Regions from separate parts of the Sanguibacter keddieii DSM 10542 genome, predicted to be linked through region 1. Evidence: riboswitches for the same ligand, from Rfam matches in the RefSeq annotation. Region 1 holds a riboswitch; the other holds the start of a gene.
What was found. A riboswitch is a leader RNA that binds a small molecule or an ion and turns the genes downstream of it on or off. The one in region 1 is predicted to bind S-adenosylmethionine.
Positions count from the first base shown of each region.

Region 2: it holds a riboswitch for S-adenosylmethionine, as region 1 does, so the genes downstream of both, SKED_RS00280 (methylenetetrahydrofolate reductase) here and SKED_RS17195 (aminotransferase class V-fold PLP-dependent enzyme) in region 1, are expected to answer to the same signal.

Region 1 covers NC_013521.1:3,911,970-3,918,479, reverse strand. The annotation lists gene SKED_RS17210 (DUF1345 domain-containing protein) at 1-390, opposite strand, end outside; gene SKED_RS17205 (O-succinylhomoserine sulfhydrylase) at 459-1,712, opposite strand; gene SKED_RS17200 (rhodanese-like domain-containing protein) at 1,719-2,150, opposite strand; SAM riboswitch class I at 2,157-2,259, opposite strand; SAM riboswitch class IV at 2,371-2,484, shown strand; gene SKED_RS17195 (aminotransferase class V-fold PLP-dependent enzyme) at 2,532-3,980, shown strand; gene SKED_RS19245 (pentapeptide repeat-containing protein) at 4,113-4,763, opposite strand; gene SKED_RS17185 (FAD-dependent oxidoreductase) at 4,875-5,960, shown strand; gene SKED_RS17180 (hypothetical protein) at 6,017-6,510, opposite strand, start outside.
Region 2 covers NC_013521.1:56,828-63,337, reverse strand. The annotation lists gene SKED_RS00295 (PH domain-containing protein) at 1-414, shown strand, start outside; gene SKED_RS00290 (DUF2238 domain-containing protein) at 500-1,087, shown strand; gene SKED_RS00285 (glycosyltransferase family 2 protein) at 1,084-1,980, shown strand; SAM riboswitch class I at 1,988-2,092, shown strand; gene SKED_RS00280 (methylenetetrahydrofolate reductase) at 2,099-3,163, shown strand; gene metE (5-methyltetrahydropteroyltriglutamate--homocysteine S-methyltransferase) at 3,175-5,532, shown strand; gene SKED_RS00270 (sugar phosphate isomerase/epimerase family protein) at 5,630-6,510, shown strand, end outside.

The DNA.
Region 1 (6,510 bases):
CACCACGCTCACGACGGCGACCACGGCCGCGACCACCTGCGACCGGTGGTCCTCCGGAGAGGCGAGCAGCAGGACGCCGACCCCGACGAGGCTCGCGAGCGCCGCCGCGAGCACGACGAGGTGCGCCACCCGACGGGTCGGCTCCTCGCGGGTGGCGTGCGCCGCCGTCTCGGACGGGTCCATCGTCCACACGTCCCACCAGGTCCACGCGGTGAAGGCCAGCGCGGCGGCTGCCCAGCCGACGAGGGGCGCGACCAGCAGCTCGCCGAGGACCGCCGTGGCCGCGGTGCCCGCCGCTCCGACCAGCAGGCCCACCAGCAGGCGGGTCATCGGGGTGGTGCTCGACGCGGCGCGGCGCGCGGCGGACTGCGGTGCGGGCTGCTCGGTCACCACGCCAGTCAACCATCGTCCGCCGCGCCTGGGCCCCTGGCGCACGGGCCCAGCCTCTGGGTGAAGGATCAGGCCTGCAGCGCGATCTCCACGTCGTCGATGAGGTCCTGCACGTCCTCGAGGCCGACGCTCAGGCGCACCGTCGTCTCCGCGATGCCCACCGCGGCGCGCCCCTCGGGGCCGAGACGTCGGTGGGTGGTGGTCGCCGGGTGTGTGATGAGCGACTTGGCGTCGCCGAGGTTGTTCGAGATGTCGATGACCTCGAGGGCGTCGAGGAACGCGAAGGTGCGCTTCTTGGCGGCCTCCGGGTCGGTGCCCTCGGGCACGGCGAGGTCGAAGGTCACCACGGTCCCGCCGCCCGTCTGCTGCTTGAGGGCGAGCGCGTGCTGCGGGTGCGAGGGCAGGAACGGGTAGCGCACCCGGGTGATCCCCGGCAGCGTCTCGAGGTGCTCGGCGACCTTCAGGGCGGCGGCCGTCTGCGCGGCGACGCGGATCGGCAGGGTCTCGAGACCCTTGAGCAGCACCCAGGCGTTGAAGGCGCTGAGCGAGGGCCCGGTGTTCCTGATGAACTTCTGCACCGGCCCCTCGATGTACTCGGTCGAGCCGAGGATCGCGCCGCCGAGCACCCGGCCCTGCCCGTCGATGTGCTTGGTCGCCGAGTAGACGACGACGTCCGCGCCGAGCTCGAAGGGCTTCTGGAGGATGGGTGTCGCGAACACGTTGTCCAGCACCACGACGGCGCCGGCCGCGTGCGCGAGCTCGCAGACCCGCTCGACGTCGACGATGTCCTGCATGGGGTTGGACGGCGTCTCGAAGAACACGACGTCGGCCTGGGTGGCCAGCGCCGCCTCCCACTGGTCGGTCTCGTGGCCGTCCACGTAGTCGACCGTCACACCCCAGTCCGCGAAGATCTCGTCGAAGATGACGACGGTCGACCCGAAGAGTGCGCGGGCCGAGACGATGCGAGAGCCGGACCGGACGAGCGCGGCGAGCGAGGTGAAGACGGCGGACATGCCGGTCGCCGTCGCGTAGCAGGCCTCGGCACCGTCGAGGAGCCGCAGGCGCTCCTCGAACATGTGGACCGTCGGGTTGCCGTACCGGGAGTAGATGAACCGGTCGGTCTCGCCCTTGAAGGCGGCCTCGGCGTCGGCGGCACGGTCGTAGACGTAGCCCTGCGTGAGGTAGATCGGCTCGGAGGTCTCCTGGAACTCCGAGCGCACCTGGCCGCCGCGGACGGAGACCGTCGCAGGACGCAGGGAGCGGACGGCGGGGGAGCCGTCATCGGCAGGGGCGGAGGTCGAGGCGTCGGGGGCGGTCGACATCGGGGCTCACTCCCCGGCGGTGTAGGTGGTGCTCGGCAGGCCCCGCAGGCGCCAGCCGTTCACGGTGCGCTGGCCGTAGAGGTCGGTGTCGCCCTCGAAGCCCTCGAGCACGTTGTACGACGGCCCGAGGCCCGCGGCCGTGGCGTCGACGGCTGCGCCGATCGACCGGTTGCCCGAGCGGCACAGGAAGATCACCGGGCGGCCGTCGCCGGGGGCGAGACCCGCCTCGGTGAGCTGCTCGACGAAGGTCGGGTTGGGGCCGAAGGCCGTGGCCCACTCGGCGAACACGACCTCGCGGTCGCCGTCGAGGTCGGCGATGTCGGGGACACCGACCTGCTGCCACTCGCCCACGGTGCGCACGTCCACGAGGACGGCGTCGGGGGTGGACTCGAGCAGGTCCCACGCCTGCTGGGGGGTCAGGTCGCCTGCGTAGCTCATGAGGATCCTCCATCGGTCCTGGCGGTAGCACCCTCGCCCCGACGCGCGGTGCGTGGAGGGGTTGCTGCGGCGTCGTCGTGCCAGGTCACTCAGCCGCTCTGGATGGTTGTCCCCCTGAGCATCACCCCCGACCGCCAGAATGAGACAGCCAGTCCAGCATGCAAGACAGAGTGTGCTCGCTGATTGACATGGACGCCGAGGCGCGCCAATCCTTGACGCAGGTCATGAGTGCCAGCGCGTAACCCCGGTTTGCTGGCCGGCAACCCTCCTCCGCGGTGGGGTGCCCCGGGTGACGACCTGGCCGGACCCAGACGGGCTCCGGCAAGCGCGGGACTCGGTCGGACCCAGGTGCGTCGATCCCCACACCGTCCTGGAGGATCCATGTCTGCCACCCCTGAGTCCCAGTCCTGCCTGCCGGTCGTCGGCTCGGACACCCTCGTCCCGCTCGTCGACGGCCGCACGGTCACCTACGCCAATCTCGACTGCGCAGCGAGCGCCCCCGCGCTCCAGGCCGTCGCCGACCGCGTGACCCAGGTGCTGCCGCTCTACGCGTCCGTGCACCGCGGCGCCGGGTACCTCTCGCAGGTGTCGACGGCCCTCTACGAGGCCTCGCGCCAGACGATCGGCGCCTTCGTCGGGGCGCGCGGCGACGACGTCACCGTCGTCACCCGCAACACCACGGACTCCCTCAACCTGCTCGCCGGCTGCATCCCGGCCGACGCCGACGGCACCCCGGGCCGGGTGCTCGTCCTCGACGTCGAGCACCACGCCAACCTGCTGCCCTGGCAGCGGTCGGCCGGCGGCGCGACCGTGCTGCACGGCGCCGCAACCGTCGCCGAGACGCTCGAGGCGATCCGTGACGAGCTGGCCCGCGCCCCCTACGCGCTGCTCGCCCTCACCGGGGCGTCGAACGTCACCGGTGAGCTGCTGCCCGTCGCCGAGGTCGTCGCGATCGCCCACGCCGCCGGGACGCGGGTCGCACTCGACGGTGCCCAGCTGGTCCCGCACCGCCGGTTCTCGCTCGAGGCCACGGACGTCGACTACATCTCGTTCTCGGGGCACAAGACCTACGCGCCCTTCGGGTCCGGCGCGCTCGTGGGCCGTCGCGACTGGCTCGACGCCGGTACCCCGTACCTCGCCGGAGGCGGCGCCGTCCGTCAGGTCGACATCGACGAGGTCGTCTGGACGAACGCCCCGGCCCGCCACGAGGCCGGCTCGCCCAACGTGGTCGGCGCGGTCGCACTGGCCGCTGCCTGCGACGCCCTCGCGGCGCTGCCCGCCGGCACGCTCGAGGCGCACGAGGCGTTCCTGCGCGAGCGGCTGGTGACCGGGCTCGAGTCGATCCCCGGCGTCCAGGTGGTGCGCGCCTGGGCCGACGCCGCAGACCCGGTCGGCGTGGTGACCTTCTCGGTCGTCGGGCACGACCCGGGCCTCGTGGCCGCGTACCTGTCGGCCGAGCACGGCATCGGCGTGCGCGACGGTCGCTTCTGCGCCCACCCGCTCCTTGCCCGCCTCGGCTACGCCTCGGGGGCGGTGCGCGCGAGCGTCGGCGTCGGGACCACGCAGGAAGAGGTCGACCGCCTGGTCTCCGCCCTCGAGAGCTACGTCACCGACGGCCCGACGGCCCGTTACGAGATCGTCGACGCCTGCTGGACCGTGGCCGACGACCCCCGTCCGCTGCCCGAGGGCAGCGGGCTCTCGGGCCTCATCGCGACCGCTGCGGCCGGCTTCATCGCCGCCGCCGAGGGCTGTGGCCCCGCGCCCGAGGCCGGTGCACGGTCCGGTGCCCAGGGTGTCGCCCGCCCGGTGGGTGCGCTGGTCGACGCCTGACGTCCGGCCTCTCGTCTCACGGCTCGCGAGCCGTGCTCGCCCCGCGGGCGCTCCTGGAGCCCGCCCGGCACTCCGCCCCGGCTGGTCCACCCGGCCGGGGCGGAGCCGTTCCGGGGGTGTCGGCGACCCTCCTCAGGGCTGGATCGAGATGCCCAGGTGGGCGGCGAGCAGCGGCGCGAGGTCGAGGAACTGGTCGGTGCTCACCGTGGTGCCCTTGAGGCCGGTGATCCCGGTGATCTGGCCGAGGTCGGCGCCGCGCAGGTCCGCGCGGGTCAAGGTGGCCCGGGACAGCGTGAGCTGGGCGATGCGCGTCCCGACAAAGCTCATCCGGGTGCCGCGGACGGACGCCAGGTCGAGCTCGCCGATGACGCAGTCGGTGAAGGTCACGTCCGTCAGCCGGGCCTCGCGCAGGTTGAGGTAGTCGATCTTGGTGCCCTCGAAGGTCACCCGGGACCACTGCGAGCCGTAGGCCTGGACCCCGCCGAGCCGGCTCGCGCGGACCGTCACGTCCTGCCAGTCGCCTGAGGAGACGTCGAGCGTCGAGGCGTTGACCGCGTCGAAGGTGCAGTCGCTCACACGGGACGAGGCGAGCTCGGCGCCGGAGAGGTCTGTGCCGGTGAAGGAGCACTCGATGATCCGGGAGTCGACCGCGTCGATCCCGCTGAGGTCCGTCCCGTCGAAGGTGAGGACCTCGACGTAGGCCTCGGGGGCGAAGGCTGATGCGGATCCTGTCGAGGTGCTGCTCGGGGCGCTGTCGTGTCCGGTGGTCTCCGAGGTGGGCATGCGTCCAGGTTCTCACGGAGGGCTGACAGCACGTCGTCCAGAGGCGGACGGGAACATCCGGGTGGTGGAGGCGGTTACGCTAGCAGTTGAACGTTCAAGCAAGGAGTGCAGGTGTACGACGTCGTGGTCATCGGGGCAGGGCAGGCCGGGCTGTCGGCCGCCTACCACCTGCGCCGGAGCGGGCTCGAGCCTGGCGAGCACATGGTCGTGCTGGACTCGAGCGACGGGCCCGGCGGCGCCTGGCGCGAACGCTGGGACTCCCTCACCCTCGGCGCCGCCCACGGCATCCACGACCTGCCCGGCCTGCCGATCGGTGCCCCCGACCCGACCGAGCCCGCGTCGGTCGCGGTCAGCCGCTACTACGGCACCTACGAGGAGACCTTCGGGCTCGACGTCGTCCGACCGGTCCGCGTGCGCGACGTCCGCCCGCTCGAGGGGCCCGACGGGCCCGTGGACGTCGACGACCGCGGTGTCGACCGAGGCTCACCGCTCGTCGTCAGCTCCGACGCAGGCTCGTGGACCACCCGCACGGTCGTCAGCGCCACCGGCACCTGGACGCGGCCCTACTGGCCCGCGTACCCCGGGCGCGAGACCTTCCTCGGGCGGCAGCTCCACACCCACGACTTCGTCTCCGCCGAGGAGCTCCGCGGCCAGCACGTGGTCGTCGTCGGCGGTGGGGCCTCGGCCGTCCAGTTCCTGCTGCAGCTCGCCAAGGTCACCACGACCACCTGGGCCACCCGGCGGCCGCCCGTCTTCGACGACCGAGCCTTCGACCAGGAGTGGGGGCGCGACGTCGAGCGCCGCGTGGTCGAGCGGACCTCCGCCGGCCTGACCACCCTGAGCGTCGTCGGTGCCACCGGCCTTCCGCTCACGCCCGTCTACCAGCAGGGCATCGACGACGGCGTGCTCGTCTCCCGCGGGATGTTCACCGAGATCACGCCCACCGGGGTCGTGTTCCCCGACGGAGAGGTCCGCGCCGACGTCATCCTCTGGGCCACCGGCTTCCGGCCCGCCGTCGACCACCTCGCGCAGTTGCGCCTGCGCGAGCCCGGCGGTGGCATCGCGACGGACGGCGTCCACGTCGACCGCGACCCCCGCGTGCTCCTCGCCGGCTACGGCTCAGGTGCGTCGACCATCGGCGCCACCCGCGCGGGGAGGGCCGCGGCGCTCGCGGCCGTGGCGCGCCGCGCAGCCTGAGGTGGCTGCCACGGGTGCTGGCCTGCCGCCGGTATGTCGCAGGCGACTGGTTCGGGCTAGCGGAGAGGCTCCAGCCTGCTGTACAGGTCGATCTGGTCGGCCTCGTACCAGGACGCGAGGATCTCGTGGATGCGCGCCTCCGTGCTGGCGTCGAGCCGGATCACGTCCGCGCTGAACCGTCCGGTGGTCGGGTCGGGCGACCAGACGAGCAGCCCGACCTCGGTGGCGTGCTCGCCGAGAGCGCTCATGGCCGCCTCCCCGTCCTCGGCCGACGGCGCGTCGCCGCTGGGCGGGGAGTAGGTGGGAGGCGTCGAGCCGGGCGGGACGTGCCCTGCCGGCGGGTCGCTGCTCACCGGTTCGGTGAGCGTGAAGGTCTCGTCGGCGTAGGTCCCGACCACCCAGGCCGAGCCGAAGGTGACACCCATGACCGTCTCGGCGTCGGGGACGTCGGCCCAGTCGAGGCCGACGACCGTCGGCCCACCGCACTGCGGTGGGTTGGACTCCATGACCGTGCTCAGGCAGAGCTCCGGAGGTTCGTCACCCTGCTGGA
Region 2 (6,510 bases), 400 kb from region 1:
GTGCTGCTGCCGGAGAGCTCGGCGCGCGGCTGGCTCCTGCTCGCCGGAGGGGTGGTCCTGCTCGTGCTCCTCGTGGGGTGGGTGCTGCTGCCGTTCCTGCGGTGGACCACGTCGCGGTACACGGTGACCAACCGCCGCCTCATCACGCGCAGCGGCATCATCACGCGCACGGGGCGCGACATCCCGCTCTACCGGATCAACGACGTCTCCTACGAGATGGGCCTGACCGACCGGCTGCTCGGGTGCGGGACGCTCGTGATCTCGGACGCGACCGACAAGGCCGGCGTCACCCTCCACGACGTCCCGCGCGTCGAGAAGGTGCAGGTCACGCTGCACGACCTCCTCTTCACCGCCGACGACGGCACGGACGACGGCGAGCGCCCGCCCCGCGAGCCCCGTCGCGGCGGGCGCTGACCGGGCGCACGGCTCGCGAGCGCGTGACGCCTCCGTCCTGGCTCTCCGTCCGGCGCGGGTGGCACCTGGCACCTAGGGTTGCCCGATGACCGTCGGCACCTCCGCACGAAGACCGTCCACCCTGGTCGCCGGCGACGCCGTCCGCTGGGTCGCAGGCGCGAGCCTCGTCGTCGGCACCGCGCTGTACGGCACCGTCGGCGCGGCGCTGCTCTCCCTCGTCCTGCTGGGCGCGGTGGTCCCGCGGGCGCTCGGCCTGCACGGGGTGCACGACCCCGTGCTCGGGCTGGTGCTGTCTGCTGCGGCGTGGATGGGCCTGCTCGACCTGTACGCGGCCGTCCCGTGGCTCGACCTCGCGGTGCACCTGGTCGCGACGGGGGTCCTCGCCGACCTCGCGTGGCGGACTCTCGTGCGCGTCGGTGCGGTCGCGAGCCCGCGACCCGCTCAGGTCTCCGGTGCGGACCCCTCGACGCCCGCGCGCCCGGCGCTCGGGATCGTCGTGGTCACGACGGCGCTCGGCGTGATGCTCGCCGTCCTGTGGGAGCTCGGCGAGTGGGCGGGGGCGACCTTCGTCGACGGGTCGATCAACGTCGGGTACACCGACACCCTCGGGGACCTCGCCGCCGGCGGGGTCGGCGCGCTCGTCGCCGGCGTCCTCCTCGCGAGGCGCTCGTGAGCACCGCCGAGGGCACCGCCCCGGTCCCGGGGCGCCTGGACATCACCGTGGTCATCCCGGTCAAGGACGACGCCGTGCTCCTCGCACGGTGCCTGGAGGCGCTGGCCCTCCAGACCCGGCGCCCCTTCGAGGTCGTGGTGGTCGACAACGCCTCGACCGACGACAGCGCCGCGGTCGCGCGGGCGGCCGGCGCACGGGTGGTCGTCGAGCCGACCGTCGGGATCCCCGCGGCGGCCTCGCGCGGGTACGACGCGGTCCAGGGCGGGATCATCGCGCGGTGCGACGCCGACACGCTGCCACCCACGGACTGGCTGGACCGCGTGCACCGGTCCTTCGTCGCCGACCGCGAGCTCTCCGCCGTCACCGGTGCGGGGACCTTCTACGACCTTCCCCGCCTGCGCGGGCGCGCGGCACGGGTCTTCTACATGCGCGGGTACTTCTGGGGCATGCGCGCCGCCCTCGGCAACGTGCCGCTGTGGGGGTCCAACATGGCGATCCGGGTCACGACGTGGCACGAGGTCCGCCACCTGGTGCACCGGGACGACCCGACGGTCCACGACGACACCGACCTCAGCTTCCAGCTCGGCGCCAGGGCCCGGGTCCGGTACGACCCGCTCCTCACGGTCGGGGTCTCGGGGCGGACCTTCGCCTCTCCGGCCAGCCTCGGCCGACGGTTCCGCTGGGCGCGACGGACGCTCGAGGTCAACTGGGCCGTCCGCCCGCCGTGGGACAGGTGGGCTGACCGCCTGACCGCTCCACGGGGTGACGCTCCGCGCCAGCTCGCGGGCGGCCCGGTCCCGCTGCAGCTCCCCACGGGCTCGACCCCTCGCCAGGTTCGAGCACAGAAATCCCGCGATGTGGACGGTGTAGACCGGATCGTGGATAGATCGTAGGGTCGTGGCACCATCCAGAGCGGTTGAGAGTCCTGGCTCGACGACGCCGCAGCAACCCCCCACAATGGAAGCCTCCTGAGGGTGCGGGTGCTAACGCCAGGTCCGATGGAGTGAACTCATGACGGCTTCCGACGTACCACCGACCCCTGCCGGGGGCGGTCCGACCACCGCCCCGCCGGGGCGGCACGCGGCGCGCCTGCGCCGCCCCACGCTCTCCTTCGAGCTCATGCCGCCCCGCAACCCCGCGGCGGCACCGAAGTTCTGGAGCACCGTCGACCACCTCGTGGCCGCGCGCCCCGACTTCGTCTCGGTCACCTACGGTGCCGCGGGCGGAGACCGCACCACCGCCCAGACCGTGGTGCGCCGCATCCTCGAGCACGCCCCCGTGCTGCCGATCGCCCACCTCACCTGCGTGGGCGCCTCCCGCGACAACGTGGCCGAGGTCATCGACGAGTTCCTCGCCGAGGGCGTCCGCAGCTTCCTCGCGCTCCGCGGCGACCCCCCGCGCGACCAGCCCGACTGGCAGCCGCACCCCGACGGCGTGAACTCGAGCGACGAGCTCGTGGCGCTCCTGCGCGAGGTCGAGGCCCAGCGCTGCGCCGAGGACCCGTCGTCCGCCCTGCGCTCGGCGGCCCGGCCGCTGACCATCGCCGTCGCGACCTTCCTCGACGGCAACGCGGCAGCGGGCACCACACGGTCCCAGGAGGTGCAGCGCCTGCTCGAGAAGCAGCAGGCCGGCGCCGACTTCGCGATCACCCAGCTGTTCTACGACGCCGACAGCTACGTCGGCTTCGTGGACGAGGCCCGGCGCGCGGGAGTGACCCTCCCGATCCTCGCCGGCCTGCTCCCCATGACCGACCCGGCGCGCCTCGCCCGGGTCGAGACCCTCACGGGCGTCCCCGCCCCGAAGGCTCTCGTCCGCGACCTCGAGTCGCTCACCGACCCGGCCGCCCGGCACGCGCACGGCATCCGTGCGTCCGTCGAGCTCGCCGAGGCGGTCCTCGCAGCCGGAGCCCCGGGCCTGCACATCTACACCTTCAACAAGCACGAAGCCGCACTAGACCTGCTCGAGGGCGTACACCTCGGCGGCGGACCAGCGCACCCGGCAGCAGCCGACGCCGGTCCCGACCTGGCCAGCGGGCCGTGGGTCGGCGCATCCCAACCAACCGCAGCTCTGATCTAGAGGGATGACCCATGACGACACATACTGAGCTCAGCTCTGACCAGCAGAACCCGACCTTTGCCGCTTTCCCGGCAGCGACCATCCTCGGCTACCCCCGCATCGGGCCGCGCCGCGAGCTCAAGAAGGCCGTCGAGTCCTTCTGGGCCGGCCGCATCGACGCCGACCAGCTCGAGGAGACCGCCGCAGCACTGCGGAAGTCGACCCGCGACCGCCTCGTCGCGCTCGGCCTGTCCGCCACGGACGGCTCCGTCCCCGAGACCTTCTCGTACTACGACCAGGTCCTCGACGCCGCGGTGACCGTCGGCGCCGTGCCCGAGCGCTTCGCGACCGAGGGCGACCTCGACCTCGCCGGGTACTTCCGTGCCGCCCGCGGCGAGGGCGACGACGCCCCGCTCGAGATGACCAAGTGGTTCGACACCAACTACCACTACCTCGTGCCCGAGATCGGCCCGTCCACCACGTTCCGCCTCGCCTCCGACCGCGTGGTGCGCCAGTTCGCCGAGGCCCTGGCCGACGGCGTGACGACCCGTCCCGTGCTCGTCGGCCCGGTGACCTTCCTGCTCCTCAGCAAGGCTGCGGACGACGCCCCCGCCGGCTTCGAGCCGCTGTCGCGTCTCGCCGACCTGCTCCCCGTCTACGCCGAGCTGCTCCGGGCGCTGGCCGCCGCCGGGGCTACCTGGGTCCAGCTCGACGAGCCCGGTCTCGTGACCGACACGATCGACGTGCCGCTGGGCGACGTCCTGACGGCCGTCACCGAGGCGTACCGCGTGCTCTCGACCGAGCTGGCCCGTCCCGAGCGTCCGGCCATCCTGCTCGCCGCACCCTTCGGCGACCTCCAGGAGGCCCTCCCGGTCGTGGCCGGGACCGACGTCGAGGCCCTCGCGGTCGACCTCGTCAAGGGTTCTGCGCCCACCTCGCCGGTGCGCGGCCTGGAGTCCAAGACCCTCGTCGGCGGCGTCGTCGACGGGCACAACATCTGGCGCGCCGACCTCTCCGCCAGGCTCGAGGTGCTCGAGGCTCTCGAGGGCCTCGGCGCCGGGGCCGTCGCGGTCGGCACCTCGACGTCGCTCCAGCACGTCCCGCACGACGTGGCCGACGAGCCCGCGCTCGACCCGACGCTCGCGAGCTGGCTCGCCTTCGCCGACCAGAAGGTCGCCGAGGTCGTGACGCTCGCAGAGGGGCTGCGCGAGGGCCGCGAGGCCGTGCACGAGCAGCTGCTCGCCGCGAGCGCCGCCGTCTCCTCGCGCGCCACCGCAGCAGGGGTGTCGGTCGCCGCGGTCCGCGAGCGCACCGCGGCCCTGACCGACGGCGACTTCCACCGCGGCCCGGCGCAGGAGCGTCGTGACGCCCAGCAGGAGCGGCTGGACCTGCCGCTGCTGCCGTCGACGACCATCGGGTCGTTCCCGCAGACCGTCGAGATCCGCAAGGCTCGCGCCGCGCACGCGAAGGGCGAGCTGTCCCTCGAGGCGTACGAGGACGCGATGCGTGCCGAGATCCAGCAGGTCGTGGAGCTGCAGGAGCGGATCGGCATCGACGTGCTGGTGCACGGCGAGGCCGAGCGCAACGACATGGTGCAGTACTTCGCGGAGCTGCTCGACGGCTTCGCGGTGACGCAGAACGGCTGGGTGCAGTCCTACGGGTCTCGCTGCACGCGCCCGTCGATCCTCTGGGGCGACGTGTCGCGCCCGGCGCCGATGACGGTGCGCTGGACGGAGTACACGCAGTCGCTCACGACCAAGCCGGTCAAGGGCATGCTCACGGGCCCGGTGACGATCATGGCCTGGTCCTTCGTGCGGGACGACATCCCCCTGGGCGAGACGGCCAACCAGATCGGCCTGGCGCTGCGCGACGAGATCGCCGACCTCGAGGCGGCCGGCATCGCGATCATCCAGGTCGACGAGCCGGCGCTGCGCGAGCTGCTGCCGCTGCGCCGCGCGGACCAGCCGGCGTACCTCGACTGGTCGGTCGGGTCGTTCACGCTGTCGACCGCCGGGGTGCGCCCGGACACCCAGATCCACACGCACCTGTGCTACTCGGAGTTCGGCGAGGTCATCGGCGCGATCGACGCCCTCGACGCCGACGTCACGTCCATCGAGGCAGCCCGCTCGCGCATGGAGATCCTCCCCGACCTCAACGCCTCCGGGTTCTCCCGCGGCGTCGGTCCGGGTGTCTACGACATCCACTCCCCGCGCGTGCCGTCGCAGGAGGAGGTCACCGAGCTCCTCGAGCTCGCCGTGAAGTCCGTCGACCCGGCGCTGCTCTGGGTCAACCCCGACTGCGGCCTCAAGACCCGCGGCTATGCCGAGACGACCCCGTCCCTCGAGCACCTGGTCGGCGCGGCGAAGGCAGTGCGCAGCCAGCTGGGTTGAGCCTGCGGGTGACCACGGCCCCGCTCTGCCCTCTCGGGGGGCAGGGTGGGGCCGCGCTCACGTCGCGCGTCCAGGATGGCGCACTACTGTGGGGAGCATGTCCTCCCCCGCGGCAGACGACGCGTCTGCCACCACCCCCCGCTCGGAGCCGATCAAGGTCACGCTGTCGAGCGCGTCTGTGTACCCGCGCAAGGTGGCGTACGCCTTCGAGCTCGCTGCCGAGCTCGGGTACGACGGCATCGAGATCATGGTGTGGGGCGACTCGGCCACCCAGGACGACAACGCCCTCGCGCACCTGGCGCAGCAGCACGGCGTCGAGATCCGCAGCATCCACGCCCCGACGCTCCTCGTCAGCCAGAACGTGTGGGGCGGCCGTCCCGCGCCCAAGCTCGCGAAGGCCGTCGACATGGCGCAGTCGCTCGGTGCGAGCACCGTCGTGGTGCACCCGCCGTTCGCGTGGCAGCGCAGCTACGCGCGGCAGTTCGTCGACCAGGTCCGTCAGCTGACCGAGGAGTCCGGGCTGACCGTGGCGGTCGAGAACATGTACCCGTGGCGGTCGAAGAAGCGCGAGTACGGTGCGTACCTGCCGGGCTGGGACCCGTCGGAGCACTCCTACGACGCCGTGACCCTCGACCTGTCGCACGCCGCGACGGCACGCCAGGACAGCCTGGAGATGGCCAAGACCTTCGGCGACCGCCTCAAGCACGTGCACCTCACCGACGGCAGCGGCTCTGGCAAGGACGAGCACCTGGTCCCCGGCCGTGGCACGCAGCCCTGCCAGGAGCTGCTCACGCACCTGGCACGGACGGGCTGGGAAGGTGATGTCGTCGTCGAGATCGGCACCCGCAAGGCGCGCACGGCGACCGAGCGTCGTGACGACGTGGCGGCGTCGCTGGCCTTCGCCCGCACGCACCTCGCCCACGACGTCACCACCCTCGTCGACCGGCCGCCGGCGCAGCACCGCCCCAGCGACGCCTG